Regions from separate parts of the Solibacillus sp. FSL W7-1472 genome, predicted to be linked through region 1. Evidence: riboswitches for the same ligand, from Rfam matches in the RefSeq annotation. Region 1 holds a riboswitch; each other region holds the start of a gene.
What was found. Region 1 has a riboswitch for cobalamin ahead of MKY07_RS05750 (hypothetical protein). Riboswitches for the same ligand answer to the same signal wherever they lie in the genome.
Positions count from the first base shown of each region.

Region 2: another riboswitch for cobalamin. It lies ahead of cobJ (precorrin-3B C(17)-methyltransferase); the one in region 1 lies ahead of MKY07_RS05750 (hypothetical protein).
Region 3: another riboswitch for cobalamin. It lies ahead of MKY07_RS02770 (ABC transporter substrate-binding protein); the one in region 1 lies ahead of MKY07_RS05750 (hypothetical protein).
Region 4: another riboswitch for cobalamin. It lies ahead of metE (5-methyltetrahydropteroyltriglutamate--homocysteine S-methyltransferase); the one in region 1 lies ahead of MKY07_RS05750 (hypothetical protein).

Region 1 is NZ_CP150208.1:1,201,333-1,209,076, forward strand. It holds gene MKY07_RS05740 (metal ABC transporter permease) at 1-847, shown strand, start outside; gene MKY07_RS05745 (Fur family transcriptional regulator) at 844-1,254, shown strand; cobalamin riboswitch at 1,306-1,488, shown strand; gene MKY07_RS05750 (hypothetical protein) at 1,648-2,205, shown strand; gene MKY07_RS05755 (ABC transporter substrate-binding protein) at 2,195-3,148, shown strand; gene MKY07_RS05760 (bifunctional adenosylcobinamide kinase/adenosylcobinamide-phosphate guanylyltransferase) at 3,347-3,889, shown strand; gene cobS (adenosylcobinamide-GDP ribazoletransferase) at 3,902-4,675, shown strand; gene MKY07_RS05770 (histidine phosphatase family protein) at 4,648-5,253, shown strand; gene MKY07_RS05775 (bifunctional adenosylcobinamide kinase/adenosylcobinamide-phosphate guanylyltransferase) at 5,196-5,624, shown strand; gene MKY07_RS05780 (ECF transporter S component) at 5,611-6,105, shown strand; gene MKY07_RS05785 (hypothetical protein) at 6,102-6,776, shown strand; gene MKY07_RS05790 (branched-chain amino acid aminotransferase) at 6,919-7,744, shown strand, end outside.
Region 2 is NZ_CP150208.1:1,581,642-1,589,385, forward strand. It holds gene MKY07_RS07675 (GNAT family N-acetyltransferase) at 1-801, shown strand, start outside; gene MKY07_RS07680 (thioesterase family protein) at 816-1,220, shown strand; gene MKY07_RS07685 (DUF2785 domain-containing protein) at 1,224-2,027, shown strand; gene MKY07_RS07690 (S16 family serine protease) at 2,043-2,930, shown strand; cobalamin riboswitch at 3,098-3,285, shown strand; gene cobJ (precorrin-3B C(17)-methyltransferase) at 3,512-5,173, shown strand; gene cobK (precorrin-6A reductase) at 5,182-5,940, shown strand; gene MKY07_RS07705 (precorrin-8X methylmutase) at 5,943-6,617, shown strand; gene MKY07_RS07710 (cobalt-precorrin-5B (C(1))-methyltransferase) at 6,592-7,728, shown strand; gene cbiE (precorrin-6y C5,15-methyltransferase (decarboxylating) subunit CbiE) at 7,703-7,744, shown strand, end outside.
Region 3 is NZ_CP150208.1:552,023-559,766, forward strand. It holds gene MKY07_RS02765 (acyl-CoA dehydrogenase family protein) at 35-1,189, shown strand; cobalamin riboswitch at 1,307-1,496, shown strand; gene MKY07_RS02770 (ABC transporter substrate-binding protein) at 1,637-2,584, shown strand; gene MKY07_RS02775 (iron ABC transporter permease) at 2,577-3,575, shown strand; gene MKY07_RS02780 (adenosylcobinamide amidohydrolase) at 3,575-5,041, shown strand; gene MKY07_RS02785 (cob(I)yrinic acid a,c-diamide adenosyltransferase) at 5,144-5,704, shown strand; gene MKY07_RS02790 ((Fe-S)-binding protein) at 5,911-7,744, shown strand, end outside.
Region 4 is NZ_CP150208.1:2,050,223-2,057,966, forward strand. It holds gene MKY07_RS10085 (VC0807 family protein) at 230-913, shown strand; gene MKY07_RS10090 (hypothetical protein) at 1,201-1,395, opposite strand; gene metE (5-methyltetrahydropteroyltriglutamate--homocysteine S-methyltransferase) at 1,412-3,682, opposite strand; cobalamin riboswitch at 3,845-4,025, opposite strand; gene MKY07_RS10100 (IS3 family transposase) at 4,296-5,186, opposite strand; gene MKY07_RS10105 (transposase) at 5,183-5,485, opposite strand; gene MKY07_RS10110 (SCO family protein) at 5,785-6,396, opposite strand; gene MKY07_RS10115 (YvrJ family protein) at 6,503-6,643, opposite strand; gene MKY07_RS10120 (DUF2922 domain-containing protein) at 6,706-6,927, opposite strand; gene MKY07_RS10125 (DUF1659 domain-containing protein) at 6,959-7,177, opposite strand; gene MKY07_RS10130 (DUF2621 domain-containing protein) at 7,333-7,744, shown strand, end outside.

The DNA of each region.
Region 1 (7,744 bases):
CTATGAATTTTTGCAAAATGCCTTTTTCTCAGGGCTTGTTATTGGAGTAATTGCACCATTGCTTGGTGTATTTATCGTAGTAAGACGTTTATCGCTAATTGCGGATGCACTGTCGCATGTAACACTGGCGGGGATTGCCGGGAGCCTGTACTTGAGCCAATCGTTTGCAGCGCTGGCTTTGCTGAATCCGATTTATTTAGGGATTATCGCATCTGTAAGTGGTTCGATCTTAATTGAACGATTACGCCGACTATATAAACATTATGAAGAACTTGCAATACCAATTATTATGTCGGGCGGAATCGGTGTGAGTGCCATTTTAATATCACTTGCAAGCGGATTTAATACCGATTTAATGAGCTATTTATTTGGCTCTGTATCGGCTGTATCACGTCAGGATCTATATGTTGTGCTGGCAATTGCAGTCGTAGTTGTATTATTTTTAGTTTTATTTTTTAAAGAGCTTTTCGTATTGTCATTCGATGAGGAATATGCGAAAGCGAGCGGTTTACCTGCGAAATGGATTCATTTATTGTTCATGATCGTTGTCGCACTCGTTATCGCAGCAAGTATGCGTATTGTCGGGATTTTGCTTGTTTCAAGCTTAATGACATTGCCGGTAGCTGCAGCGATGCGTTTAGCTCGCGGTTTTAAAGAGGCGATTATTTTAGCGATTGTATTTGGAGAGCTGGCAGTAGTAATCGGACTCATTTCTGCATTTTACCTGAACTTGGCACCGGGTGGAACAATTGTTGTCACATCTATTTTGATCTTGCTATTAGTAATTTTAATCAAAAAGCTTGTTTTGAAATTCACAATTAAATCGGAAGGGGAAGAGATACTGTGAATGCAGCGCGCGCGTGGGAAATATTAAAGGATAATGGCTATAAAAAGACGGATAAACGAGAGTTGATTTTGGGTATGTTTGCAGCTACAGACAAATATTTGACTGCCCGTGATTTGTTATCAGTATTGAAAAAAGATTTCCCTGGGATGAGTTTCGATACAATTTACCGTAACCTCGCTACTTTCGTGGAGCTTGATATTCTAGAAGAAACAGAATTAAACGGTGAGCGTAACTTCCGTATGCATTGTGAGTCGGATCATCATCACCACCATTTTATTTGCCGTGATTGCGGGAATGTAAAGGAACTGTCTGTTTGCCCGATGGAAATGCTCGGTGAAAAGCTGCCGGGTTATGCTGTAGAAGCACACAAATTTGAGATTTATGGCAAATGTCCGGATTGTTTGTAAATTTCCATTGCATATTTCTGTTAATATGCTAAAGTGATTAAGACAAATTGAATAAATTTGCAGGAAAAAGATGCATTATGCATAAATGGGAATTCGGTGTAAATCCGAAGCTATTTCCGTAACTGTAAGCGTTGATGAAAATAAGTGTGAGACCACTGCTAATATAGCGGGAAGGTACTTATGAGTAAAGTGAAACGCAGAGCCAGGAGACCAATCTTTTTCTTATCGTAACATCCCTCTTCGGAATTAAAGAGAATGTACGGCAGTCACTGATCGAATGAGCATCCTTTTGCAGCACTCTTTTTTGATTTTTGAAGCCATCCATTTTCTTGGGTGGCTTTTTTTCGTACACTCGTAATTTCGTGAGGCACTACTTGAAGTGAGGAGAATTTTATGAAAAAGGATATCCGTTTTTCCTGTTATCCGTTTATGAGGGAAAAATCATGCTGCGTCGACTATGAAATCCGCACCGATTCTTTAACAACGCGAATCGGTACAGTCTTTCCGACGTTAGTTGATGATGCTTCCGGTCAGCTCGTTTTGGAAGATTTGAGGAGAATCCAACCGTTAGCTTATCATGTCAATGGTTCGGTAAGAGGTAAATTAGCCATTACATTTGAGGATTTGCAATGGCTAAGCGATCGATACGATTTTTATGTAAGTGAAGTTGGAGAAGCGATTCAGCAGTTTGTACTGCCACAAGGAATCGAAAGTGCAGCAAGACTGCATATTTGCCGCAGTGAGGCGAAAAAGTCTTACAGGGCATTACATAAAGTGAGCGAGGAAAGAGAAGTGGATGAAATTTTGTTTGATTTTCTCGGGCTGCTTGCCAATGTGTTTTTTGTCATGGCGGTCTATATGAATCAGCAGCATCAACAAGAGGAAATTCCATTTATCTCAAAATCTTATCCGACGAAAAAGAAAAAAGGGGTTACAACAAATGAAATTTAAGAACAAATGGATCGTTGCTTTAGCGGCAACATTCTTATTAGCAGCATGCGGATCAAATGATGAAAAGTCTGAAAATGATGTGAAAAAAGAAGAGCAGGCCGGTTCGAAAAGTGAAGGTGTACCGTATACAGTTGTTGATGATCGTGGTGTTGAAGTAACATTCGATGAAGTACCGGAAACGATTATTTCCCTGCAGCCTAGCAATACAGAAATTTTGTTTGAGCTGGGTGTCGGTGAACAAATTATCGGGGCAACAGAATATGATACATATCCGGAAGCCGCACAAAAAATTGAACGTGTGTCGACTTCTACTGTCATCGATGCAGAGCGAATTCTGGAATTGGATCCGGATGTCGTAGTTGCCTATACAATTGGGGAGGAAGCACAAATTGCCCAATTGGAAGATGCAGGTTTGAAAGTATTTGTAATTGCTTCGGCTGCGACATTTGATGATGTTTATACGGATATTATCCAACTGTCCGAAGTAATGGATGTAAAAGAAAAAGGCGAAGAAATTGTAGCCGACATTAAAGCACAAATCAAAACAGTACAAGAAAAAACAGCGACAATTGATACGAAGAAAAAAGCATATTATGAAGTTTCGCCAGCTCCGGATCTTTGGACTACCGGCAGCAGTACGTTCCAGCAGGAAATAATGGATCACGCCAATGTTGAAAATATTTTTGCTGATCAGACGAGCTGGATTAGTGTGACGGAAGAAGATGTCATTACTCGTAATCCTGAAATTATTATTACACCGGCAACCTATATGGAAAATGCAGTTGACGAGATTCTAGGACGCACAGGTTGGGATAAAATACAGGCAGTTTCAGAAAAGGCAGTTTATCTGGTCGATGGAGATATTATGTCCCGTCCTGGACCGCGTATTGGTGAAGCCGTTGAAATTATGGCACAATCAGTATACCCGGAACTATTTAAATAAGTATAGAATAGAAGGACATGCCTAAGTTTAGGCATGTCTTTTTCAATTAACTTCATTCAGCGGATATCGCTGAATGAAATTAATTGGCTTCCGGCGGATGTCACGACTTCGGCGATGAATTCTTTGCGCTTCAGCGCAAAGCCGAATACGGACGCAATTACGCCTCGGCGTAATTGATAAATATAAGGGGGGATACGATTGATTTTTATAACCGGTGGTGTGCGCAGCGGCAAAAGTGCTTTTGCAGAAAAATTTGCTAGGCAGTTAGGTGAAGAAAAGACGCTCTACTATGTCGCGACAGGTGTATCCTTTGATGAGGAAATGGAAAAACGAATTATCCGCCATCAGCAAGACCGCGAAAATCAGAACGCCCATTGGAACACAGTGGAAATGCAAGTACAGATTCCTTTTACGATCGAGCAGCTTTCAAATAATGATGTTGTGCTTTTTGAATGTGTGACAACATGGCTTTCGAATGTACTGTATACATATGAACAAAAAAATGAAAATAGCGAGTACATCGATAATTGTATCGAATCACTGCAAAAGCAATTGCTAACATGGCGGAAGCAAGGTGCTACAATAATAGTTGTATCAAATGAAGTGCTGGATGAACTGCCATCACAGTATGATGAGGTAAATTTGTATCGCAAATTGTTAGGTGAGCTTCATCAATGGATTGTCCAAAATAGTGATGAAGCATATGAAGTACAATTTCAGCTTGTACAGCGTTGGAAGTAAGGAGGAACCAAGTTGAAAAATAGTTTGAGCGGTTTTTTGTTAGCTTGGCAATTTTTTTCGGCAGTGCCGATAAAAAAACAGCTGGATATGAATGCCAAGTCTGTTACATGGATGTATGGATTTTTACCGATTGTCGGTTTACTTATCGGGTCCATCATTAGTAGTGGTGTATTTATACTATCTCGCTATAGTGAGGTTTCAGAGTTGCTGTTGGCGATTTTGATTGTGATCGGATTCATCGTTCTGACAGGTGGACTGCATTTAGACGGCTGGATCGATATGAGCGATGCGTTCTTTTCCTATGGAGAAAAAGAGAAACGGCTGGAGATATTAGATGATCCGCGAACAGGCGCATTTGGGGTACTTAGTGTTTTTGGTTTACTTGTATTAAAAATCGGCGTTATTTATGAAATGTTGACGTATGGGCAATTGGCGATTGTGCCATATTTAATCTTTATTCCTTTTATAGCGCGAATGGGGATGCTGCTCTATTTTGTAACGATGCAGCCGGCAAAAGAAAAGGGGCTCGCTGCTTATTTTAAAGGGATTGTCATTCGAAATAAGCTTGTTTTTTTAATTGTTTTTCAAAGTATTCTAGCATTTGTAAGCTGGTTTTACATTGGCGCACTCAGCTTATTTATTTTAGTTGTCGTGATGCTGGTAGCCGTTGTTTTTTACCGGAATTGGTCAAGGAAACATTTCGGCGGTGTAACAGGCGATTTGCTCGGTGCGCTCGGTGAAGGATTGGAGGTTGTCCTATGGCTCACGATATTACTGTGCATTTAATCAGGCACGAAAAAACGAAAGCAAATACAGAACGGAAATATATTGGCTGGACAGATGAGCCGATACTGAAAAAAGTGGAAGCCAAGATCGATCTACAGCCAGGTATCGTTTATGGGAGCGATTTACGGAGATGCCGTGAAACTTCACAATGTTATTTTCCGAATGCCGAATTTATCGCTTCCCGAAACTTGCGTGAGCTGCATTTTGGGGACTTTGAAATGTGTACATATGAACAATTGCAGCATAATGGAATATACCGGGCTTGGATTGATGACCCGATTAATCATCCGATTCCAAACGGTGAAACCTTTTTCCAGTTCAAGCAGCGTGTATTGAAAGGCTTTCGTGAAATTGTAAATGAAAAGAAAGAATATACGCTGATCGTACACGGAGGAGTGATTCGGTTATTACTTGCCGTTTACGGGGTGAAAGCGAAATTCTTTCAGCAAACAGTGGCCAATCATCGAACGATTTATACACTTGGCTGGAATACGATAGAGGAACTCATAGGAGGTGCGAGATGTACGTTATACTCGGAGGCGCACATAACGGTAAACGAAAATATGCAGAAAAAGTGATCGCGCAGTTACCGGCAAAAGAACTGATTATTTATGAAGGATACTTACCACAACCGGAAGAAATAAAAGAAAACGAGCGTTACATCGTAAGCAATTTTGAACAGATGATTTTACCGTATCTTCATGAATCCGAAGAAAAGGTAGCACAGCAAATTTTCGGACAGATTATGCAAATTGCTGAACAGGCAGAACTGATCTGTATTTTTACAGATACGAGCCGCGGTGTTGTCCCGCTTGAAAAAGAAGCACGGCAATTAAGAGATACTTGCGGTCGGCTATACCAGAAGCTTTGCAATGAAGCACAGACGGTCATTCGTGTATGGTATGGCATACCACAAATTTTAAAAGGAGATTCTCATGAACAAAACTAAATTACGTTTAATTATTTTAACAGCATTAATTGCGGCTATTTGTGTGATTGGCAGTTTTATTAAAGTGCCGGTAGGGGTCGTGGCATCAGCTGCACTCGATTCTGCTCCGGCTTTAATTAGTGCAATCTTTCTACCGCCAGTCTTTGCAGGCGCGGCAGGAGCACTCGGGCATGTCGCGACAGGATTTACATCCGGTTTCCCGCTAGGCATTTTACATCTTTTAATTGCGGCGGAAATGTTTGTGATTGTTGCGATCTTTGCAGTTATGCATCAAAAAGGCCTTCATATTTTAAAATGGATATTTGTCATTATCGCAAATGGTATTATTGCACCGATTCCATTTTATTTTCTTATTTCTACGGCATTTTACATCGGCTCGATTGCCTCATTAACAATTGCGACAGCTGTAAACTGCCTTATCGCAATACTTGTCATGCCTGTATTGAAAACAGTCGTACAGCGAGTAGGGGTTAATGTATGAGAAACTCGATAGAAGTAAACGGGTTAGTCGTTTCGATTGATAATTCGGGTTGTATCGGCACAAAAGAGCACGATATTGTACAGGTACCAAATGAAGTGACCGCCTATTTTACAGCACGTACTGCTATTTTAGAGCAACTATGCGCGGGTGCCATCCCGGTTCAATTATTAATGGCCAATTTCTCGGGCGATGATGTATGGTCAGAGTATGAGCAAGGGTTTAAAAGAGCATTTTCCGAAATGGGGTTGGAAATGCCTCCTTTAATGGGCTCGAGTGAAACGAATTTTCAGTCGCTTCAGTCGGCGGTCTCTCTTACGATGCTTGGAAAAAAACAATTCGAACGGAATACGAATCGTTGTGAGTTTTATGTTATCGGCGAACCGCTTGTTGGAAATGATGTGATAGAAAATCCACATAAAATTGCACAGTTAAATGAGGTGTATGAAGGACTGATCAATGGCATCATCCAAGCAATATGGCCAACAGGTTCTAAAGGGGTTGGGGCAGAAATTACACGTTTTGCCGGGGAAAGTTATACAACCGATGTCAATTTAACCAGTTCGGCAGGTCCATCATGTGCGGTTTTGGCTGCTGTGAAAAACGAACATGAAGAAACGTTCTTACATAGTATAACAGCACCTGTTAGAAAACTTATAAAAGCAAAAGAGTGATTGGGTAGAAATTTGCTCGAAAACTAATAAAACTGCTAGAATAAAATATTTTTTGACGGAAATTAAAAAATACTAAATTTTCTAAAAATAACATGGTATGATATAGTGTATCAACTTAAAATTAGTTAAGGAGCATGAGATTATGACAACATACCAAATTACAACTGAGTTATCAACAAATAGAAAAGAAAAAACACCTGCAGAACAGCTTGGTTTTGGTAAGATTTTTACTGACCATATGTTTGTTATGGATTATGAAGATGGAAAAGGATGGCATAATGCGACAATTACACCATATGCTCCGATTACATTAAGTCCTGCTGCGATGGTATTCCACTATGGACAAGCGGTATTTGAAGGTTTAAAAGCATATATGACAGAAGATGGGGAAGTCCAGTTATTTCGCCCGGACCGAAACTTCCAACGTTTAAATACTTCTAATGCACGTCTTTGCATTCCACCGATTGACGAGGATTTTGCATTAGAAGCATTAAAAGAGTTAATTCGAGTAGACCGTGAGTGGGTTCCGACATCACCAGGTACTTCTCTTTATATTCGACCATTTATTATTGCAACAGAGAGCTATTTAGGTGTAAATCCTGCGAAAAGCTATAAATTTATGATTATTATGTCACCGGTTGGCTCTTATTATAAAGAAGGCATTAATCCAGTCAAAATTTTAGTCGAACAGCAATACGTGCGTGCCGTAGTTGGCGGTACAGGTGAAGCGAAAACTGCCGGCAACTATGCTTCGAGCTTAAAAGGGTCAGAAATTGCTGCACAACAAGGCTATTCTCAAACATTATGGCTGGACGGGAAAGAAAATAAATACGTAGAAGAAGTCGGCAGTATGAACATCTTCTTTAAAATTTCAGGAAAAGTAATTACGCCTGCATTAAACGGCAGTATTTTACCAGGGATTACACGCGATTCGATGATTGAAGTATTAAAATCAAAAAATATCCCGA
Region 2 (7,744 bases), 380 kb from region 1:
ATTCGAAAGTTAACAAACGAAGACCTTGAAACTACATTGGCACTTGTACATAAAAAGCCGGCAGAAAATTTATTTATCATCGGTGATATTGAAGCGTATGGGATGGAATCGGATATCCAGGATTTATGGGGGCAATTTGAAGGTGATCAGCTAAAAGCGATTTTACTGCGCTATGATCAAAACTATATCCCGTACAGTGAAGGAAACTATGATACCGAGGGATTTGCCAAAATAATTAACGGAAATCAAGGACAGATAGAAATTTCGGGACTCCAACATTTAGTCGCTCCATTAAAGAAATGGATTGACCGCGGTATTCGTCGGGACAGCGAAACGTATTATGCAAAATGTACAGAATTGACCGTTCTCACATCTGATTTGGATTTTTCAAATGTGACGTATTTACAGCCAATTGAATACGAAGAAAATATTGAAATGCTCAAATCGATTCCGGAATTTTCAACGGGTACCTTTAGTATTGAAGGAAGAGAACGCGCGGAAAAATTTAAAACGGGGCGTACTTATATTATTCGTGACGAACAGGGTGTGATGGTCTCTTCAGCATCTACCACTGCAGAAAATTCCCAGTCTGCAATGATTGTAGGCGTCGGAACGAGACCAGGTTACGGAAAAAAAGGGTATGCCACGCACTGTATGTTAAAGCTTTGTCGTGACCTGCTCGCTGAAGGAAAATCAATCTGTCTGTTTTATGATAATCCGGCTGCCGGACGCATTTATAAGCGGATTGGATTTGAGGATATCGGTTTTTGGTCTATGGTTCGTTATGAAGAGAGAAATTAAGGGGGACAAATATTGTGAAAACATTATTAGCAGAACAACCGATTCAAATAAACGCCTATGATATCGATGCAATGGGCATTGTAAGTAATATTGTATATGTAAGATGGTTTGAGGATTTACGGATGGCTTTTTTAAATGAGCATTACTCATTGGCGGAAATGATGGCAGTGCAAATCTCCCCGATTTTGATGAAAACAGAGATTGAATACAAAGCCCCTTTAACAATTTTCGATAAACCGGTCGGACGTTGCTGGATGGTAAAAATCGGGCAATCAAGTTGGGAAATGGAGCTGGAAATTACAACGGAAAAGCATATCCATTGCATCGGAAAACAATCAGGATGCTTTTTCAATTTAGAAAAGAAAAGAGTTGCGAAAATTCCTGATCCATTAAAGAAGCTTTTTGAAATGGAGCAATAAAATATGATGAAAGAACAATTAGAAGGAATTGTAAAAAAGTCGATTAATCTGGATTTAATTGATTTTAACGAATTAATCCAGTTCATGCTAAAAAATATTGGAAATCCGGATGGCTATTTACGTGACAACTTAATTTATCGGGGATTTTGCGAATTAATTCTGAATGAGCAATTTACTGAAGAACAATTAGTTTTAATATTAAAAACATGTTCGGATGATGAGCACCTTTATTTAAATATTACACAGAGCAATCCTTCTGATGATGTATTTACGAGATCTTTTTCAGCACTTGTTATTACCCTTATTTTAGGGATAGATCGTGAAAAAAGAAGTTTGCCTGAAGAACTTGTTGTTGAGGCTATTCACCGAAGTATTCATTATTTATTTCTTGAGAAGGATTACCGAGGATTCGACAATACGAAGGGCTGGGCACATGCGGTTGCACATGGAAGTGATTTATTAACAGAAGCAATTAGACATCCGTTGATGAAGGATTCCAAATTATTATGTAGTGCATTACAAAGTTTAAAAAGCTGTCTTCATACTGAATATGCTTTAATCGATGAGGAAGAAGAACGCATGTTACCGGTCATTGATGCATTACTGGATAAGGGACTGACGGATGAGCAATTGGTAACGTGGTTAAAAGAACTTCATTCCATGCAAATAGAGGATTGGCATAAAAAATACCGGTATGAATGGAACGTAAAGAAATTTGAGGCAACATTATTAAAACATTTATTAAAATCAACCAAATGTACAAAAACAGCCGATTGGATTATTTTTGGAAATCCAACTTTTGTTTAGTAAGGAGTTGAAAAATTGAGACGTATTTTTTTAATGATACTGCCATTCATCTTATACATAACAGGCTTACTCGCATATTATTTTGATAAGATTAACGGTTATCAATTTATTGTTTTTATTATAGTGGGCCTGGGTATTTCAATTTTCGGATTCTTTGTTTACCGGAACCAGAAGAAGTTGAAAGCAGCTTTTTTAGGGATTTTTTATATACTAGCCCTATTAGCTGTCTTTGAAAGCCGACTGATTGATTATGAAAAATATACTTATTTTCTTATGTCATATAACGAGCCTTTTGAAATAGTGAAAGACTCAGGAATCAATGTATTGGCAGTGGAAATGATTGAGATTCCATATATAACGGACTTGAACTACTTAATTCATACTATGGAATTTTCAACTAATAAAGAAGTTTTGGATGCGGAAGTTGTTACGAATAAAATCCGGTATCGTTCGAAAAATGAAGAATTACTTAGTTATGTACGTCCTACGGAGAAACATTTTGAGACGATGAAGGAAAATGTCATTGCTTATTTACCAGAAAACGCTTTTGCTATTAATCAATTTTTAGAAAGAGAAGATATAGAAGGTGATAGTGCAGGACTTGCCACTGTATTAAGCGCTCTTATCGAAAATGGTGACGTTAACAATAATATTCCGATTGCCGTAACAGGAGCGATTGATAGCAAAGGAAATGTGAAGGAGATCGGTTCAATAAAAGCGAAAACTTTGATTGCCGAACAAAGCGGTTTTTCTCATATAATTCTACCTGTAGAAAATGAAGAAGAGGCGAAGAGAGTAAAAAAAGATGAGCAGCTTAATATAGAAATTATCGCTGTGGCATCTATAGAAAATGCTGTAACTGATATAAAAAAACTAGATGAAACAGGGTCATTAAATAAATAAAATGAAAAACAGAAAATAAACAACCTTTGTTAATTAGGATAGGGAATTAATGTGCAAAGGACAAAAATAATGAAGGAACAATGCTTTATCTTCACTGAAAAAAACAGATATCATAATAATTGTTCTATCATTTTTTAATAGACTATGTTATTTTTATAATAATTTAATAATTTGCAATTTAAATAAGTGCTTACAGAATTTTGTAAGGTAAAAGGGAAATTAGTGAAAGACTAATGCAGCCCCCGCTACTGTAATAGCTGATGAAATCACAATGAATCACTGTCGTAAAGATGGGAAGATGTGAAAGTAAAAGGAAGCTTAAGCCAGGAAACCTGCTTATTTAAACGATACTTACTTTTCGGAGGGAGAAGTATAGGCGAAACAAGTAATTGTTTTTGTGTTTTTCTATACTTTTTTAGTATTAATTTCACATGCCCGTACCTCTTTCTAACGAGAGGTGCGGGCTTTTTTATTTCTTAGTGGATAAGCAATACTAGTTTTTAATGAAATCCACATAAGAAAAATTATCATCACGTCCTATTTGGTGCGAGATGTATTTTTCTACTAGGGAGGGTGTTTACATGCAAAAAGGAAAGATCTTTGTTGTAGGGTTCGGACCTGGAGATCGGGAACATATAACAAAACGTGCAGTCGATGCACTACAGCAAAGTGATCACATTATGGGCTACAAAACGTATGTTGAACTGATTGAGCACTTAGTAACGGCGAAAACCATTGTCAGTACGGGAATGACTGAAGAAGTTTCACGTGCGCAAGAAGCTGTAAAACAGGCTGAAGCCGGCCATATAGTTGCTGTTATTTCCAGTGGTGATGCAGGTGTTTACGGAATGGCGGGCCTCGTATATGAAGTATTAATTGAAAAGGGATGGACTGCAAAAGAAGGGATTGAAGTAGAAGTCGTTCCGGGTATATCAGCGATTAACTCCTGTGCAAGTTTACTTGGCGCTCCTGTTATGCATGATTCCTGCACAATTAGTTTAAGTGACCATTTAACACCATGGACGGTCATCGAAAAACGGATTGAGGCAGCGGCAATGGCAGACTTTGTCGTTGCGTTTTACAATCCTAAATCCGGCAGACGGACAAGGCAAATTGTGGAAGCGCAACGAATACTGCTTAAGTATCGTTCACCTGATACACCTGTCGGATTAGTAAAAGCTGCCTATCGGGATACGCAGGACATTGTGTTAACAACACTAGAAGAAATGCTCGAACATGATATCGGAATGCTGACAACGGTCGTCGTGGGGAATTCCTCAACATTTTACTACGATAATAAAATCATTACACCGCGTGGTTATCAGCGTAAATATACGTTAGGAGAAGAAAAGCAACTATTAAAACCGCACCAACGTTTGAAAAAAGAAGCGGAACCTTGGGCGTTGGATCAGGAAACGGGTGAAGCAAAGACCGGGTATGAAAAAATTGAAGCTATAGAGAAAAAAATAGTTGAACCAGCAGCAATTAAAACAACCGCATTACAGCTTGCAAATGAAGCATTAGCGCTCGTACATAAAGAAACGTCAGCAGTAAAAGTTGAAGAAAATCCTTTTTTAGTGCAGCAAGAAGTGGAATCCATATTTGAGTTTGCTGTATCACCAGGTGTTGCCAATAAAATGATTACACCTGCACAAATGATTACAATGGCAGAGGTTGTAGGAGAACGGGGTACGATGGAGTATACGCCTGATCACCGTCTCTTATTGAAGGTACCAACTGATTCACCTCAAAGAATCGTAGAAACGGTAGAAAAAACGGGTTTACTTGTTCAACCTGTCGGCGACGTAGTAATCGTCAAGGCGTGTGATTTCTGTTACGGCGAAAAAGCCGAATCCATTCCATATGCTGAAGAGATTATGGAAACACTTGGTGGCATTAAAATGCCGAAAGAACTACATGTCGGTTTTAACGGTTGCGGAATGGCATGTTATCGCGCGGTTTTTGATGATATCGGCATTGTTTACCGCAAGAAAAAGTTTGATTTGTTTATCGGTTCCAAACCAGTTGGACGAACAGCACATGCAGCACAACCTGTCCTTGAAGGGATCGATCCCGAAAAATTGATTCCTTTACTAACAGAAATCGTTGCGGACTATAAAGAAAATGGACATCCGAATGAACGTTTTTTCAAATATTTTAAACGTGTAAAAAAAATCCTGAATTTCAATTATGTTGATATGTCATGCAAAATTAAAGTGGAAGAGGCCCCTTGTGGAGATTAGGTGAAATGATGATTTTATTTTTAGCTGGAACAAGTGATGCAAGAGAGCTGGCGGTTCAATTAATGCAAGCGGGACAAGAATTGGTGGCGACTGTCGTGACGGAATCTGCTGCAGCGAGTCTACAGGAAGCGAATGTTCCGTACCATGTCGGTCGTTTAAGAGAACAGCAAATGAAGGAACTAATTGAAGAACGGCGGGTAACAACGGTTATCGATGCCAGTCATCCATATGCGGAAGAGGCTTCCAAAACAGCGATGGCCGCTGCAAATTTAACGGGTATTCCCTATATTCGATATGAACGTCCGCAGCAAAGTTATGTACATCCGCTTGTTACGGAAGTGGAAACGTATACAGAAGCGGCAATTGCTGCATCCGCACATTCAGGAACAATTATGCTGACGACAGGCAGTAAAACGCTTGCCGTTTTTACGGAACAATTATTACATAACGAAAATATTCGTCTTGTCTGCCGGATGCTGCCAAATAAAGAGAATATGGAGAAATGCGATGACCTTGGGGTGAAGCAGCGTGATATTATCGCAATCCAAGGCCCGTTTTCAAAAGAACTGAATAAAGCGCTTTACGAACAATTCAGCACAACACTTATTATTACAAAGGAAAGCGGGAAAGTCGGTTCAGTAGACGAAAAGATGGATGCGGCTCTTGAAATTGGTATTCCAGTCATCTTAATTAAAAGACCAAAAATACAATATGAAAACTTATGCACTTCATTCGAGAAAGTGTTTGAAAAATTAGGAGGCAAATAATAATGGCAAATATGAATTTTAATACAGACTTCGTACCACTAACAGTAGACCCGGACAAAATTTATGATTACAGTTTTGCGATCATTAAAGAAGAAATGGGCGAACATTCTTTTACAGACGAACAATGGCTTGTCGTTCGCCGCGTTATCCATGCTTCTGCAGACTTCGAATTGGGACGCAGCATGATTTTTACGGATGATGCGATTGAAGCGGGCATTCAGTCCATCTTAGCAGGACGTCATGTTGTAGCTGATGTTCAGATGATTGAAAGTGGTTCAGGGCGCAAACGATTCCAAAAACATGGCGGGGATTTACATTGTTATATCGCAGATGAAGATGTATCGATCGAAGCAAAAAAACTTGGAACAACTCGTGCGATTATTTCGATGCAAAAGGCGACTCAACTACAAGAAGGCGGGATTTATGCAATTGGGAATGCCCCGACAGCTTTACTTGAATTAATTCGCCTGATTAAAGAAGGTCTTGCAAAGCCGGATTTAATTATCGGGATGCCTGTTGGGTTCGTTTCGGCAGCAGAATCGAAAGCGGAATTAGCGATTTTAGAAGGAATTCCGTTTATTACGAATGTAGGAAGAAAAGGTGGCAGTACTGTAACCGTCGCAGCATTAAATGCCATCTCAATCATGGCAGATGAACGAGCAAAAGAAACGAAATAAAAAAGATCCGTCGGAAATGCGTCACGGCTATACAACGGGAGCTTGTGCAACTGCGATGACAAAGGCTGCCTTGTACGCACTTGTGACCGGAGAAGTTCCTGAACATGTAACAATTCATTTACCTGTAGGAAAAGATGCAACATTTACGGTGGCATCTTTTGCAGTAAAGGACAATGAAGTGATGTGTGAAACGATTAAGGATGCCGGTGATGATCCGGATGCGACACATAAAGCACGCATTCAAAGTACGGTTCGTTTTATAGAGAAAAGCGGTGTTCACTTAGATGGAGGAATCGGTGTTGGTCGTGTAACAAAAGCAGGACTGCCCGTCCCTGTTGGAGAAGCGGCAATTAACCCTGTTCCGAGAAAAATGCTTCATGGTGTCGTCGAAGAAGCGATTCAACTTTTCCAGATTGACAAAGGAATCGAAGTGATTATTTCTGTTCCGGACGGTGAGGAAATTGCGAAAAAGACGTTAAATGCAAGGCTTGGTATACTGGGCGGAATTTCTATATTAGGTACGCGCGGAACAGTCGTGCCCTTTTCAAGTTCAGCATATATGGCAAGTATCGTGCAGGCAATCAGTGTTGCAAAAGAAGCAGGCTGTGATCATCTTGTCATTACAACCGGCGGACGCAGTGAAAAATATGCAATGAAGCAATATCCGCATTTACCGGAAGAAGCATTTATAGAGATGGGGGATTTCGTCGGTTTTACGTTAAAGCATATCGCCCGTAAAGAGATTCCCCAAGTATCGCTTGTCGGAATGATGGGGAAGTTTTCGAAAGTGGCACAGGGTGTCATGATGGTGCATTCCAAGAGTGCGCCAATCAGTTTCCCGTTTTTGGCTGAAATCGCGAAAAAAGCCGGAGCTGATCCAGAAATAATCGAGCAAATTCTGCATGCGAATACGGCATCGCAAGTAGGGGAAATCATGCAGGGGAATGACCAATTTTTTAAAGCGCTTTGTAAAAACTGCTGTTACTATGCACTGGATCATACGAAAGCGAAATTACGTGTCTCCACAACTTTGTATGCAATGAACGGTGACATGCTAGGAAAGGCTGAGAATATTGAACAATTGGATGAGAATGATTGGTATCGGGGATAACGGACCAGCAAGTTTA
Region 3 (7,744 bases), 650 kb from region 1:
TATACAGGACAATAAATATGAGGTGGTGCTTTCCATGAGCAAGGAATTATTTATTCAAACCGACGAGCAGCAACAATGGCTGAAAAAGCTAGAAACAATATCACAGAGCGTGATAGTAAATGCTCAGCAAACAGATGAACAAGCAACATTTCCATTTGAAAATTTCCGGAAGCTGCGCGAAATCGGCTATACAAAAATAACGCTGCCAAAGGAATATGGCGGGGATGGCTTCACAGTCTATGATGCGCTATTACTGCAGGAAACATTGGCGAGCTATTGCGGAAGCACCGGGCTGGCTGTTTCGTGGACAATTCAAAATGTAGGCGAGATTTTCGAAAATCGTTACTGGGATGAACAAAAGCTCGACTGGTTTGGTGAACAGGTTGCAAATGGCGCGACAGTCAATCGTGCGGTAAGCGAGTTTGCGATGGGAAGTCCAGTACGTGGCGGACGTCCGGGAACTTCAGCAAAACGTGATGGGGATTATTATGTAATTAATGGACGTAAAAACTATACGAGCGGTGCACCGGACCTCGACTATTTTTTAGTTTCGGCATGGATTGAAGATGAGGGACAGCTAGGATTTTTCCTCGTTCCGAAAACGGCTGAAGGGGTATCGGTCGAAAATACATGGGATGTTGCATCAATGCGTGGTACGGGAAGCGATGATTTAGTGCTCGATAATGTACGAGTTGATAAAACAAACTTAGTGGAATTACCGAATTATTCAACCGGATTTAAACTGAACGGCTGGTTGCTGCTTATCCCGGCAACCTATTTAGGCATTGCCCAGGCTGCACGCGATTACGCAGTTAATTTTGCGAATAGCCATTCCCCCAACAGTATTCAAGGAACGATTGCCCAGCTGCCAAATGTACAAACGCTGATTGGCGAAATGGATTTGGCGTTGACGAGAGCGCGCTTTACGCTTTACGGAGTTGCGGGACTATATAATGACCCGATTAAAAAGGCGACACTAGTCAATGAAATCAATATTGCGAAACATGTAGTGACAAATACAGCAATTGAAGTTGTCGATAAAGCGATGCGTCTTGTTGGGGCAAAAAGCCTGCAAAGATCAAATCCGCTTCAACGCTATTACCGTGATGTCCGTGCAGGTCTGCACAATCCGCCAATGGATGACATTACGATTAAACGTTTAGCTGAAACGGCAATTGAAAAAGCTTAAAAGCAAAGGGGGAAGCAGTTCTTTTATTCGTAATTTCAGCGAAATAAGAAGAATTATCTGAAACTTTGGCGATTGAGCACACATTTTTATGAATATCAGCTATAATAGAGCTATTAATTTTATATGGACGATAAAGGTTCTTGCTCACTGATAGAGTAAGGAGTAAAAGGGAAATCGGTGCAATTCCGATGCGGTCCCGCCACTGTAAATGCTAGTTGAGAGCAGTATGCCACTGAAAAACTTTCGGGAAGGCGCTTATCAACGTTATGCATAAGCCAGGAGACCTGCCTTTATAATGCCCTAAAATAAACCTACGAGGATAGGATGTGGCGGATAAATTCTTTTTCCATTGAATTTTATTTGCATACGTAAAGCTTCCTTCAATTTTAGTAGGAAGCTTTTTATTTTTGTAGAAAATTATACAACGAAATTTTGGAGGTTATTATTTTGAAAAAATGGCAACTGCTATCTTCCGCAGCATTACTTACATTAACATTGGCGGCATGCAACTCGGAAAAAGCAACAGATGAACAATCAGCAAAAGACAATACAGAAATAACTGAAGCAGCACAATTCCCGGTAACTATAAAAGATGCCTTGGACAAAGAAATCACGCTTGAAAAAGCACCAGAGCGCATTATTACATTGGCTCCATCCAATACGGAAATTTTATTCGGACTAGGGTTAAACGATGAAATTATTGCTGTGAACGACAATGATACATATCCTGAAGAAGCATTATCTAAAGAATCAGTTGGCGGCATGGAATTTAATCTAGAACAAATAATTAGCCTGCAGCCCGACTTAGTTGTCGCACATGAATCGGGATTGTACAGCTTCAATGAACAGGCGATTGCTCAGCTTGAATCAGTAGGAATTCCTGTATTTGTTGTAAAAGATGCGAAAACATTTGAAGAAACATATGAAACAATTGAACAAATTGGCAATTTGACGAATAAAGAAAAAGAAGCAGAAGAAATGATCATCTCCATTAAAGAGGGGATTGAAGAAATTGAAGTGAAAGTAGCCGACCTGGAAGAGAAGTCCGTATTTGTTGTTGTTGGGACAAATCCGCAACTATATGTTGCTGGACAGGAGACGTTCATTAGTGAAATGCTTGATATATTAAATGTAGAAAATGCCGTTCCGGAACTCGGGTGGCCGCAGTACAGCTCGGAGCAATTTGTAAAGAGCAATCCGGATATCATTTTAGTAACATATGAAAACGACTTGGCAGCAATCGAGGAAAATGATGCATATGCAGAAATGGATGCTGTGAAAAACGCCAATGTGAAATTAGTCGATAGCGATACGACAAGTCGACAAGGTCCGCGTATTGTAGAAGGTATTGAATCAATTGGGGAAGCAATTTATCCAGAGGTATTCAATGAATAAAAAATATTCAATCGCCTATGTACTATCGATTGGATTGCTTTTAAGCAGTATATGGATTGGCATTTCGTTCGGGTCAGTTAATATTCCGTTTTCGACATTGTGGGATAAAACAACAGATCCGGTTGCATACAGTATTTTGTGGAAAATCCGAATGCCACGCGTCATTTTAGCCGCATTAATCGGGGCTTCTTTAGCAATTGCGGGGGCAGCATTCCAAGGGTTGCTTAAAAACCCTTTGGCAGATCCATACACATTAGGTATTTCATCAGGGGCCTCGGTAGGTGCGGTAATGACAATCTTTTTAGGCATTTCCATACCGGTGCTCGGTGTATTCACTTTGCCGGTATTCAGTATGGCTGGAGCTGCATGTACGATGATCATCGTCCTGACATTTGCCAGACTTGTTGACCGCTCGATGAAAATGGAGACGCTGATTTTGACGGGAATTATTTTCAGCTCGTTTTTAGGGTCCTGTATTTCCTTAATGGTCGCACTTACTGGTGAACAGCTACGAGAAATCATCGGCTGGCTTCTAGGAAGTGTATCGATGCGAGGGTGGCCATATGTCCGGATGGTTCTGCCATTTATGGTGCTTGGTACAGCAATTATTTGGCTGACTCGCCGTGAATTGAATGCGATGATTTATGGAGAAGAGCGTGCCCAGTATTTAGGGGTAAATGTTAAGCGCAGCAAGTATATGATATTGGCGGGTGGTTCCATTCTAACAGGAGCGGCTGTTGCTGCATCCGGGACAATTGGATTTGTCGGATTAGTAGTACCGCATATGATTCGCCTGCTAATCGGAGCAGACCATCGACATTTATTGACATTGTCGTTTTTGAACGGTGCAAGCCTGCTCGTCATTTGTGACTTAGTATCACGTACAATTATTTCCCCTATTGAACTGCCGATTGGTGTTATTACTTCCTTTATTGGAGCACCTGTCTTTGCCTATATCTTCTTCAAGCAACGTAGAAAGGTTGTTGCATAATGTTAAAAGTAAATAATCTATCCGGCGGTTACGGTGGGAAAACAGTTGTGAAAAATATGACGTTTCACGTGGAAAAAGGAAGAATTCTCGGGATTCTTGGTCCAAACGGCAGTGGAAAATCGACATTACTGAAGATGATCAGTGGTGTGCTGAAATGTGAAACAGGCGAAATTTTCATTGAAGAGAAACCGCTTAAAAGCTATGATAACAAGCAATTAGCGAAAAAGATGGCCGTACTCCCCCAATTAAATGCAAGCGCATTTACAAACAGTGTATATGATGCGGTTTCGTTAGGACGCTACCCTCATCAGAGCGGTTTTTTTTCATCTTGGACGGAAGAAGATGAAACGACGGTACAGCGGGCGATGGAAAGCACAGGTGTTTCGCAATATAAAAATCAATACTTGGAGTTTTTATCCGGCGGCGAGCAGCAAAGGGTATTTATTGCACAGGCACTTGCACAAAATTCGGAGCTGCTTCTATTGGATGAACCGACAAACCATTTGGATATCGCGCATCAAAAGCAGATTTTGGATATGATTCGGATGCAAGTTGAGGTGCATGGGCTGACAGTTGTCTCGATTTTCCATGATATTAACTTGGCATCGCTTTATTGTGATGAGCTGCTGCTATTGGAAAATGGTGAAGTACGGGCGTATGGCGAACCGCATGAAGTCGTGCTGCAAGAGCAGATTGCCGATGTGTATCAGGCTCGAATTGCGACATATCCCCATCCGGAACTGCCAAAACCGCAAATTACGATGCTGCCAACGAATGAAATGGAAAGAAAAGCTGCGGCAATCCATATCAACAAGTTTCAAATAACTAAAGACTATATCGAATATCAGGCACAGGCACCGCTAAAAGTAATTTCATCAGCTGTTCATAATGCCGGCATAGGCTGGTATGACACATTACTCAACCGTTCCATTGCTCCTGAATACGATATTTATAATGTGAAAGAGGAAACGGAGCATTTTTTGAAAGAGCGCAAGTTTTCTCCAACAAATACGGTCGTCATGCTGACAGCCGTGGAAACAAGCTGCGCGGCAATTCGTCATTTTTCGAAAAATAATGCAGAAATCCTTGTCATGGTAACAGCAGGGGTAGGCAACAGTGTTGACGTTACAAAAACATATTTGCGCGAAGAAGAGCCACATATCGGTACGATTAATACATGGGTAATCATTAATGGTAAGCTGACAGATGAAGCATTTATTCAGGCGATGATTACGGCAACAGAAGCCAAAACGAAAGCATTGGCAGATCAGCAAATAAAAGATGCAGTAACAAATACGATAGCAACAAGCACCGCAACGGACAGTTTATTAATTGCCGCTACCCAACAAGGTGAAGAAATGCCGTATGCCGGACCTATTACAGAAATCGGCAAACTGATCGGCCGGGCCGTTTTTGAAGTGACGATCGAGGCGATTAAGAAATATAAACAGCATAATAATAAATGAAAAACCTTAAAAGAAAAAGCGTACGCATGGAAAAAGAGTGTCGATATACTTGAAGGAAATTTTCAAAAATTCTAGAATACTAAATCGAAAGGGTGATGATGGATGAAATTATATACAAAGCAAGGCGATACAGGAAAGACGAGCATTATTGGAGGACGTGTTGATAAAGACCATCTGCGTGTTGAAGCATACGGGACAATTGATGAGCTGAATTCATTTATCGGTAAAGCTGTCAGTGAATTGGAGCAAGAAAAGTTCAAGGATTTGATTGACGACTTAACAGCCATTCAACATGAATTGTTTGATGGAGGCGGGGACTTGGCAAATGTAATGAAAGAACGCCATTACAAACTTACCGAAGAACCGATCACTGTTTTGGAAAACCGTATCGATGCACTTTCCGAAGAAGCTCCACCATTAAAACGTTTCATTTTACCAGGGGGAGCACCTGCAGCAGCTACTCTGCATATCGCTCGAACAGTTGCCCGCCGTGCGGAACGCGAAACTGTATCTTTAATGAAAGAAATTGAAGATGTTTCACCAGTTGTACAAAAATATTTAAACCGATTATCGGATTATTTATTTGCTGCAGCACGTGTTGTAAACTATCGATTATCGATTCAGGATGTCGAATATATTCGTAGTGGCGACGTATTTAAATAAACGAAAAATGCTAGTTAAGACGGTAAAATCGTCTAACTAGCATTTTTTATATTTTGATTTAATTTTCAGAATAAATGACGAAATCTGTTGACTGAATGCTCATTCATTATTACAATGGGTTTATAGTTTAATATGGAAAAATAGTTTATCGGGGTGTATGAGATAAACAAAGGGGTTTAAAGCTTCGTATTCTAGGGGGGAAAAGGATGAATACATTTTTAATCATTAACTGGATTGCATTTTTCGCCGTGTTACTTTATGCGCTGGGGTTATTCGCATATTTGCTGAAAACACGTTATGACTACATTCAGCTTGGTCGCAAAGAAGAGTTCAATCACAAATTTTCTGAACGTATGTCGGATATTGTCGAGAAAGTATTCGGCCAGTCAAAACTATTAAAAGATAAAAAGATGGGTCTTGTACACGTTCTGTTTTTCTATGGATTTTTAATGGTTCAGTTCGGAGCAATCGATTTAATCTGGAAAGGTCTGGCGCCAGGTTCACATTTACCGCTCGGCGGCCTGTATCCGGTATTTACATTTACACAGGAGTTAGTTGTACTAACAATTTTAATCGCAGTTGCGGTTGCATTTTACCGTCGTTATATGGAAAAGCTTGCGCGTTTAAAGCAAGGTTTTAAAAATGGCTTAGTGTATATGTTTTTAGCAATCCTGATGTTTGCTACATTATTTGGCAACGGCTTTTATTTAATATGGCAGGAACATAGTTTAACAGGTTCTGAACCAGTAGCATCTGCAATTGCCTGGGTATTCCAGTGGATGAATCCGACGATTGCTGCTGTCTTGTTCTTCGTTATGTGGTGGGCACACTTGTTGGCGTTATTAGCATTCCTTGTTTATATCCCGCAAGGTAAGCACTTCCACTTAATTACGTCGATTTTCAACGTTTATTACAACCGTCAAGACCGTATTGGCACATTACGTCCAATCGATTTTGCTGCATTGGAAGAAGCGGAAGATGAAGAAAGTATGCCGCCGCTTGGAGTCGGAAAAATTCACGATTTCACGCAAAAGCAAATGCTTGATCTGTATGCATGTGTAGAATGTGGACGTTGTACGAATATGTGTCCGGCAACAGGTACAGGAAAAATGCTTTCACCGATGGACCTGATCGTAAAATTACGAGACCATCTAACATTTACCGGTGCAGTTGAGCTAAAGAAAAAGCCTTGGGTACCATTCTCATTCTTTAATAATACACAAGGAAACCAATTGGCAATGGCTGCTGGTGCTGAAGGTGCAGTAATTGAAGACATTTACAGCCCGTCATTAATCGGCGATGTTATTACAGAAGAAGAAATCTGGGCTTGTACAACATGCCGTAACTGTGAAGATCAATGTCCGGTAATGAATGAGCATGTTGATAAAATTATTGATTTACGACGTTATTTAACAATGACTGAAGGTAAAGTGAATCCGGATGCCCAACGCGCAATGACAAACATTGAGCGCCAAGGGAATCCATGGGGCTTAAACCGTAAAGAAAAAGAAAACTGGAGAGAACTGGACGAAACAGTACACGTTCCAACAGTAAAAGAATTGAAAAAATCAGGCGAAGAAATGGAATATTTATTCTGGGTCGGTTCAATGGGTTCATTTGATAACCGCTCACAAAAAATTGCATTGGCATTCGCTAAATTAATGAATAAAGCAGGCGTTAAGTTTGCCATTTTAGGTAACAAAGAAAAGAACTCTGGAGATACACCACGCCGCTTAGGTAACGAATTCCTGTTCCAGGAGCTTGCAACAGCCAACATTGACGAATTTGAGAAAAATGGCGTGACGAAAATTGTAACGATTGACCCGCACGCATACAACATTTTCAAAAATGAATATCAGGATTTCGGCTGGAAAGGTGAAGTACTTCACCATACAGAATTACTATACGATCTGATTCAGGAAGGCCGTTTAACAATGGATTACCGTGTGGATGAAACGATTGTATTCCACGATTCATGTTACTTAGGACGCTATAATGATGTATTCGACCCGCCACGTGAAATTTTAAAAGGTATTGCAG
Region 4 (7,744 bases), 850 kb from region 1:
ACATCTACCCCTCTATCAAATTAATATTTTGAAACTTTACTCATGGTAATACGTAGAAGAATATACATAATATCACAGAAAATAGAAAGGACTTATTGCAAGCTGATTTTAATTGTCTCTCATTTGCTTGGTTGCTTTTTTTAAGTTTTAATTTGTATAAAATATAGTGTCGGATAATCTTCAGTAATATAAAAAAACAAATACCTTTTTAACGATAATGGAGGCTTTTATGGCGAATAATTCACAATCGAATAAATATCTTATCTTTCTAGAACTACTGTTTTATGCAGCTTTACCCTATGCAATATGGAAGTTTGGCCGAGAGCCTTTTGGTGACTATGCTGCGATGCTGCTGTCCACTGTTCCCGGGATAATTTATACTGTTTACCGCTTTGCTAAGGATCGGCAGTTTAATGTGACGGGCTTGTTTATTTTAGGCTCGATGCTTATAGGTACTACAGTAGATTTATTGTCAGGTTCAGCGGAGCAAATGATTTGGAATAATGTTTATTTAGGTCTTTTTTACACATTTCTCTATGTAATTTTATTTATTATAAAAAAGCCTTTTCCTTTGTATGTTGCAATTGATTTTGCATATTTGCAAGGCTATGCACGAAAGGACAGTAAAGCTTTGTTCTTTCAAAAAGGGATTTTCGAATGGTTTCAGCTGATCCAGATTGTTTTCATTATTCGAGGACTTGTTATGGCAGGAATTACGGTCTTTCTGCTACAGAAATACGGAATTGACAGCTATGGGGATATGCTGATTTATAAACGTATAGCAAGCTGGCTGTTTTCCGGCATAGTAATGGGTATGTTCTTCTACATTAATGTAATCGTGCAAAATTACACGAACAGGGTACAGGAAAAAAATGATGAAAAGCTGCCGGAACCTGAAGTTATGGCGAAGTAATTTTTTGTGAAAGGATGATGGTGATGAAGAACACAGCAAATGTAAAAGAATGTCCAAAATGCGGCGGCACGGAATTAGGTAGAGGAAAACATAGCGGCTACAGTGTTATGGCCCCTGTTAATAAATTGAGTTTGGGTTGCAATATCGAATACATTATATGTACACATTGTGGATTTATCATTGAGGGCTATGTCGTAAAGCCCGAGAAATTTAAAGGAACATTTTAATTTAGACTTCCACTTACTAAAAGCCCATTGCATCCTGCAATGGGCCTCTCATTTTCTATATTATAAAAAATTACATCTTCCAACTACCTCTGCTTTTACTGAATAATATGCTTTTTGTATCTCCTTTGCATCCGTTGGATATGTCGCCATCAATTCATCACGCAACTCTTTAAGCTTTTTTGTATAACTTCCTGTAAAGCCATTCATTATAGCCGTCAAAAACACGGGGCTGTAATTTGTTTTCATTTGATTCATAGTAACCGCCCCTTCATTAATTCAACTGTTTTAGTCGCTCTTTTGCGGCCACCATATTTTTTAATGATGCAATCGTCTCTTGTTCCGTACGAGTTTTCAGGCCACAATCGGGATTGATCCAAAATTGTTCTTTTGCGATTACTTTTTTACCTTTTTCAATAATGGCTGCCATTTCTTCCACAGTTGGAATACGCGGGCTATGAATATCATATACACCTAAACCAATTCCTAGTTTGTATGGTGTTTCTTTTAGTACTTTTATGAGTTCTCCGTGGCTTCGTGATGTTTCAATTGAAATCACATCCGCATCCAATGATTCTATTACATCTATAAAATCGTTGAATTCACAATAACACATATGTGTATGAATCTGGGTCGTTTCACGCACACCGCTTGTCGCTAATTTAAACGCATTTACACTTGCATCGATATAAGCCTTATGCAGACTTTTACGGATCGGCAAGCCTTCTTTCAATGCAGGTTCATCTACTTGAATAATATTGATTCCCGCATTTTCAAGTGCTCTTACTTCTTCTCTTAGTGCCAGGCCGATTTGATAAGCAACTTCTGAGCGCGCTAAATCATTTCTTACAAATGACCAGTTCAATATTGTAACGGGTCCCGTCAACATCCCTTTGACCGGTTTTTCCGTAAGTGATTGTGCCGCACTTACTTCCTTTACTGTCATCGGTTCTATCCATTCAACATCTCCGTATATAATTGGGGGTTTTACACAACGTGATCCGTATGAAACTACCCATCCATTTGTCGTAAAAGCAAAGCCATTTAATTTTTCACCAAAAAATTCCACCATGTCAGTTCGCTCGAATTCACCATGAACAAGGACATCAAGGCCAAGTTGCTCCTGAATGGTAATCCAACGTGCGGTTTCATTCGCGTTGAATGCTTCATACTCTGTTGTTGTAATTTCCCCTTTTCGCCATAATCTACGGTTTTTCTTAACTTGTGCGGATTGCGGGAAACTCCCGATTGTTGTTGTCGGATAGTCTGGTAACTGTAAAAAGGCACGTTGTAGCTTACTACGCTTGCCGTAGTTATCAGTTCGTTTAAATGCTTCCGGTGTTAATGCGTTTACTTGTGCATGTACTGCTTTCTTTTTTCTTGATTCATGCAGTGCCAATGTTCGGATTGCTTTTTCGCTATCTAAAAAAGCCTGGATATGAAGAACTTCCTGCTGAAGTATTTTCCCTTTGATCATTTGCAATTCCGTTATTTTTTCATTAGCAAATGCCAAAGCATTTAGCAGCTCTGGTACAATCCCGTTTTCTCCTGCTGTTGTAACTGGCACATGCTGAAGACTGCACGATGTTTGTAAATGGATTGGTGAAAATGGTACATAGGAACGTATTTCCGCTACTAGTGCCAACTGCTTCTGCAACTCGGCTCTCCATATGTCCCGACCATTAATAATACCTGCATATAGAACTTTATCTTTTGGGAAACCAAACTTCTTTAACGCTGCTAGATTTTCATTTTTCCCATGAACAAAGTCCAGTCCAAAGCCATCTACAGGCAAATTAATCATTGTTTCATAGTTGGATAACGCTTCAAAATAAGTTGTGCAGATCGATTCAACTGTCAGTCCTTTTAATATTTGATGATAGAAATGTTGAACTAATGCGATATCTTCGGACGTAAGGTCTTTTGTAAGGCTTGGTTCTTCAAGCTGGATCGATGTTGCGCCACTTGCTTCCAATGACTGAAGCAACTCTTTATACACCTTTACCAGCTGCTGAATATAGTGTTGTTTTTGTTCTTGGCCTACACCTTTCGTCAGTTTATAAAATGTAAATGGACCGATAATAGTCACACGAGGGGTCATGCCGAATGCTTCGATTGCCTCCTGAATATATTGCGCGTAAACATTGTGTTGCAATGTCAGTTGCTGCCCTTCGTATTCCGGGACAATGTAGTGATAATTCGTGTTGAACCATTTCGTCATTTCACAAGCCACCACATTTTCAGCCCCGCGCGCCATTGCAAAATACGCTGTTAACTGATGCTTCAAGGAAAGACGGTCGTATCTAGATGGAATCATATTAAACATAATGGCTAAATCAAGCATACGGTCATAGTATGTAAAATCTCCTACCGTTAAAACATCCAGCCCTAAATTCTGCTGTTGATGGAGTTGGGCAAGTCGTAAGTTTTTCATTTCCTGTTCATAGGATTCCAAAGACAATTGTTCTTTCCAAAACGCCTCTGTTATACGTTTCCATTCACGATTTTGTCCAATATACGGATAGCCAATTACTGCTGTTTTCATAAACAATTCCTCCTTAAATTTGTTACATAAAAACCAAAACCCCTCTTTCAAAATGAAAGAGGGGTGTGAATGTTTAAGAGATTGACAATAAAAACCTTTGCATAATCAAAGGAGTTCTGTCTCACTTTCGCACAAAATCACCACCTATTTCCACGTAGGTATTGGCGTGTACTAGTTTCCGGCAGGTCTCCTGGCTCATCATCAACGTTCTTGTGACCCTTCCCATCAATAGACAGTGGTTGAATATCACGAACTCCGATTTACAGTTGCGGGACAGCACCAGACTTTCACTGGTTTCCCTTTTAAGCTTGTTCTCACAAGCACCGTAACTTACACAGTATGTAATTTCGTATACTATATCATAGAATTCTAGTTTTGAAAATTCTTTTTATTTTGCGACCATATTAAAGATATGCGGGGTTGAAATAATTTCAGTGGATGCTGTGTGCTTTTTATTAGAAGAAATTTGTTTATTTTAGCACTTCTGGTCTTCCGTCAATATTTCGGACAAACGTTAAGAGACTTTTTTTGCTACCGCCCTTCGGTTGCTCTGCTTTTCATCCCTCCATGCCCAGACCTGGGCATGGAGGGATGAAAACCCTGTAAGAGAACTTTATGAGGCATTTTGACAAACGGGCTCCTGTTGATTTCTCTCAAATTGGTTTGGTGATAAATAACCGATTGTTGAATGACGTCGTCGTTCATTGTAAAAGTTTACGATATATGACTCCACGCTCTTTCTTGCTTCTTTTTTGGATTCGAAACGGTGACGATAGATCCATTCTTTTTTGATTGTGGCGTGGAAGGATTCAATACACGCATTGTCATAGGGATCTCCTTTACGACTCATGCTAATTTTAATCCCATGTTCTTTTAAAGTTCTTGTATAGCTTGTGGCACAATATTGTGCACCTCGATCTGAATGATGAACTAATCCTTTTTCGGGTTTTCGAACTGCTAAAGCATGCTTCAAGGCTTGATCTACTAATGTTTCTTCCATATGATCTGCGATGGCCCAGCCGACGATTTTACGAGAATATAAATCCATGATTGACGCAAGATACACCCACCCCTCCAGTGTTCGGATATAAGTTATATCTGCGACCCATACTTTATTTTTCTCTTTTACTTGAAATTGGCGTTTGACTAGATTCGGATAAATAAATTGATGGTGATTGGAATCCGTTGTTCGTTGAACAGTTTTCGGGATTACGGCACTTAACCCAAGGTTTCGCATCATATTCGCAATTTTCTTTTGCGAACAGACATACCCTAAACTCGCTAAGTCTTGCGCAATTCGAGGGCTACCGTATGTACCAAAACTCCTCGCATACGATCGATGAATCTGATGGGCAATTTCTGTATCACGTACTTCTTTTTCCGATAAGGGCTGTATCTGTTTTTTACGCCAATCATAATAACCGCTTTTTGAAACCATCAATACTTTACACATCATCGCAATGCCAAAGTCGTTTTTATGCTTTTCAATGAATGCATAAATCACTCGGGGTTTTTCGCGAAGATGTGCATAGCCTTTTTTAGAATTTCATTCTCTTCTTCCAAATCACGTAACTTCTTATCAAACGCTGCCTGCAACTTATCTACTTCGCTAGAAGTAAAGTAACGTGTGACATCCTGATTTTTCGATTCACGATAATCTTTAATCCATTTATGGATCGTTGAAGATCCAATTTCAAACTTAAATGCCAGATCTGAAACTTTTGCGCCATCTTCTAAAACAGACTTTAAAATGTATTCTTTTGTTTGTGTGTCTAATCGTTTACGAGTTTGTTTTTCTTTCATCGGTTCCACGTCCTTTTTTAGATATCTTAATCTTAAAGTGTCTCTTAAGACGTGTCCATTTTTTATACTAACCTCACTTCTGCGGATGATTTTAGAAAAGTTGACATACTTATTAGCTAATCTGGAACTGATATTAGCATATCCTGCTCCTTTATTAGAAAATCAGCAACTTATTAGAAAATCGGTGGATTTATTAGCACATTTTTATATTTATTAGAAAAGCCCGCAGTAAACTCCATAAAAAAACTTGCTTAAAAAGCAGCTACACTTTTTTCGCAAGTTAATCTTTCATTTCACTATTACTTTAGACGTTCGTCAATGAGTGCTTCCATATCACTCGCAATCGTTTCATATGGAACACCATCTTCGCCAGTGCCATAGCCTGAATAGTTTTTCACGGCGATTCCTTTTTCATCCACTAGGAAAAATGTATCGGCATGGATAACTTGATCGTTCCCTTCAATCGACTGGACAGGTGTTTTAAATGAGTTTCTGCCAAACTGCTCAATAAATTTTTGATCGTATCCTGTCAGCATATGCCATTTTGATTCATCTACTGGTGTATGGCGCGATAAATATTCTGTCAAACGCGCCGGTGTGTCGTAGTCCGGATCAACGGAAAACGCGACAATTTTATAATCTTCCAGCCCTTTTTTCTCGAGATGATCCTGGACACGGGTCATATTCATTGTCATTGGTGAGCAAATTGTTGTACAGCTTGTGAAGATGAACATTGCAAGCCATGGTTCCCCTTTTAGGCTGTCCAGTGTCACTTCATTGTTCCGGTGATCGGTCATCGTAAACTCGCTAATTTCAAAGTTGGTCGTCGGTTTAAACTGATAATTGCTGCATGCTGTAAGTACAGTTGCTGCCAAGAGCATAAGTGCGAATACTATGTTTTTCGTTTTCATTTCTCTCTCTCCACTCTTTGAACATTACTCTCATCTTACCCAATATTTAGTATATTCTCAATAGTTATTGGAAGAAAGGACGTGTGTCAACATTGTGAAGAGTTTCTCACGCTCTATCTGCAGGATGATGTAATGATACGAGTGCTGTATGAATCGCTTCAAGTTTTGTTTCTATCCGATACAGTAAATAAAAAGATATAAAGATCGGAAACGTTACTTCCTGAAGAATGGCAATCCACTGGTCCATTATAATCCCTCCATTTTTATTTAAAGAAGCCGGCAAAGCATCACACTTCGCCGGCCTTGCTATTAGCTGATCAGTTCAATTGCTGTTACATTACGCTCAACAATACGCGCAGATTTTTTTACATTGAACAAAAATCCGTCTTTCGAAAATACCGCCTGATCAATAATTGTTTGCATCGCTGCATTCACTTCAGCCTCAGTTAAATTCGGCTTCGGATCACTTATATTGATCGTCATCGTGCTTCCTGCAATGTTGGCAAATGTTAATTGTAAAACTTGTGCCATAAGCTCTCCTCCTTTTCTTTACTACACTTAATTAAGCTGTAATCGTTTCTTTCTGCGTTTTCACAGATTCGATATAATCGTAATCTGTTAAGCCGACGATTGTTGTCCCAACTGTGTACAGCTGCTGGGCTGTTGCGTTTCTTTCCAAGTTACGGAATGTGGAACTTTTAATCATTGGCTCATTAAATTCATCAAGCCCTGTCTGATAATAAACTGTCAACGTCGCAGATAAAAATCCAAATTCATTCATGTTTCTCACCTCCTTGCCCTATATATGTCATGATTTACAGAAAAAAGGGACAATGACGATGAAAAAAATTACAAAAACTTATATAATAGACAATAATGAGGTTTATCACCAATAGATTAGTAGAAGAAATTTCGTAGACAATATTAAGTAATGAGGTGAACATTGTGGGCTTAGATGGCTGGTTTTTATGGTTTATTTTATTTTGGGTTGTAGTATTGATTTCGCTTATGGGGATTGGCGGCTTTTTTATGTTCCGCAAGTTTTTGAAGGCCCTGCCGAAACAGGATGGTAAATCGGATTTAGATTGGCAAAACATATACTTAGATAAAACAATTCATCTATGGGGTGAAGATGAAAAACAATTACTTACCGAGCTTGTCAGTCCTGTACCAGAGTTATTCCGGCAAGTTGCCAAAGAAAAGATTGCCGGTAAAATCGGTGAAATCGCCCTGAATGAACGTGCCACAAAAATCGACTTGGACTTAATTATTCGTGGCTATATTATCGCTTCGCCAAAGCGCGACCATAAGTTTTTACGTAAAAAGCTCGATGAAATGAGAATTGATA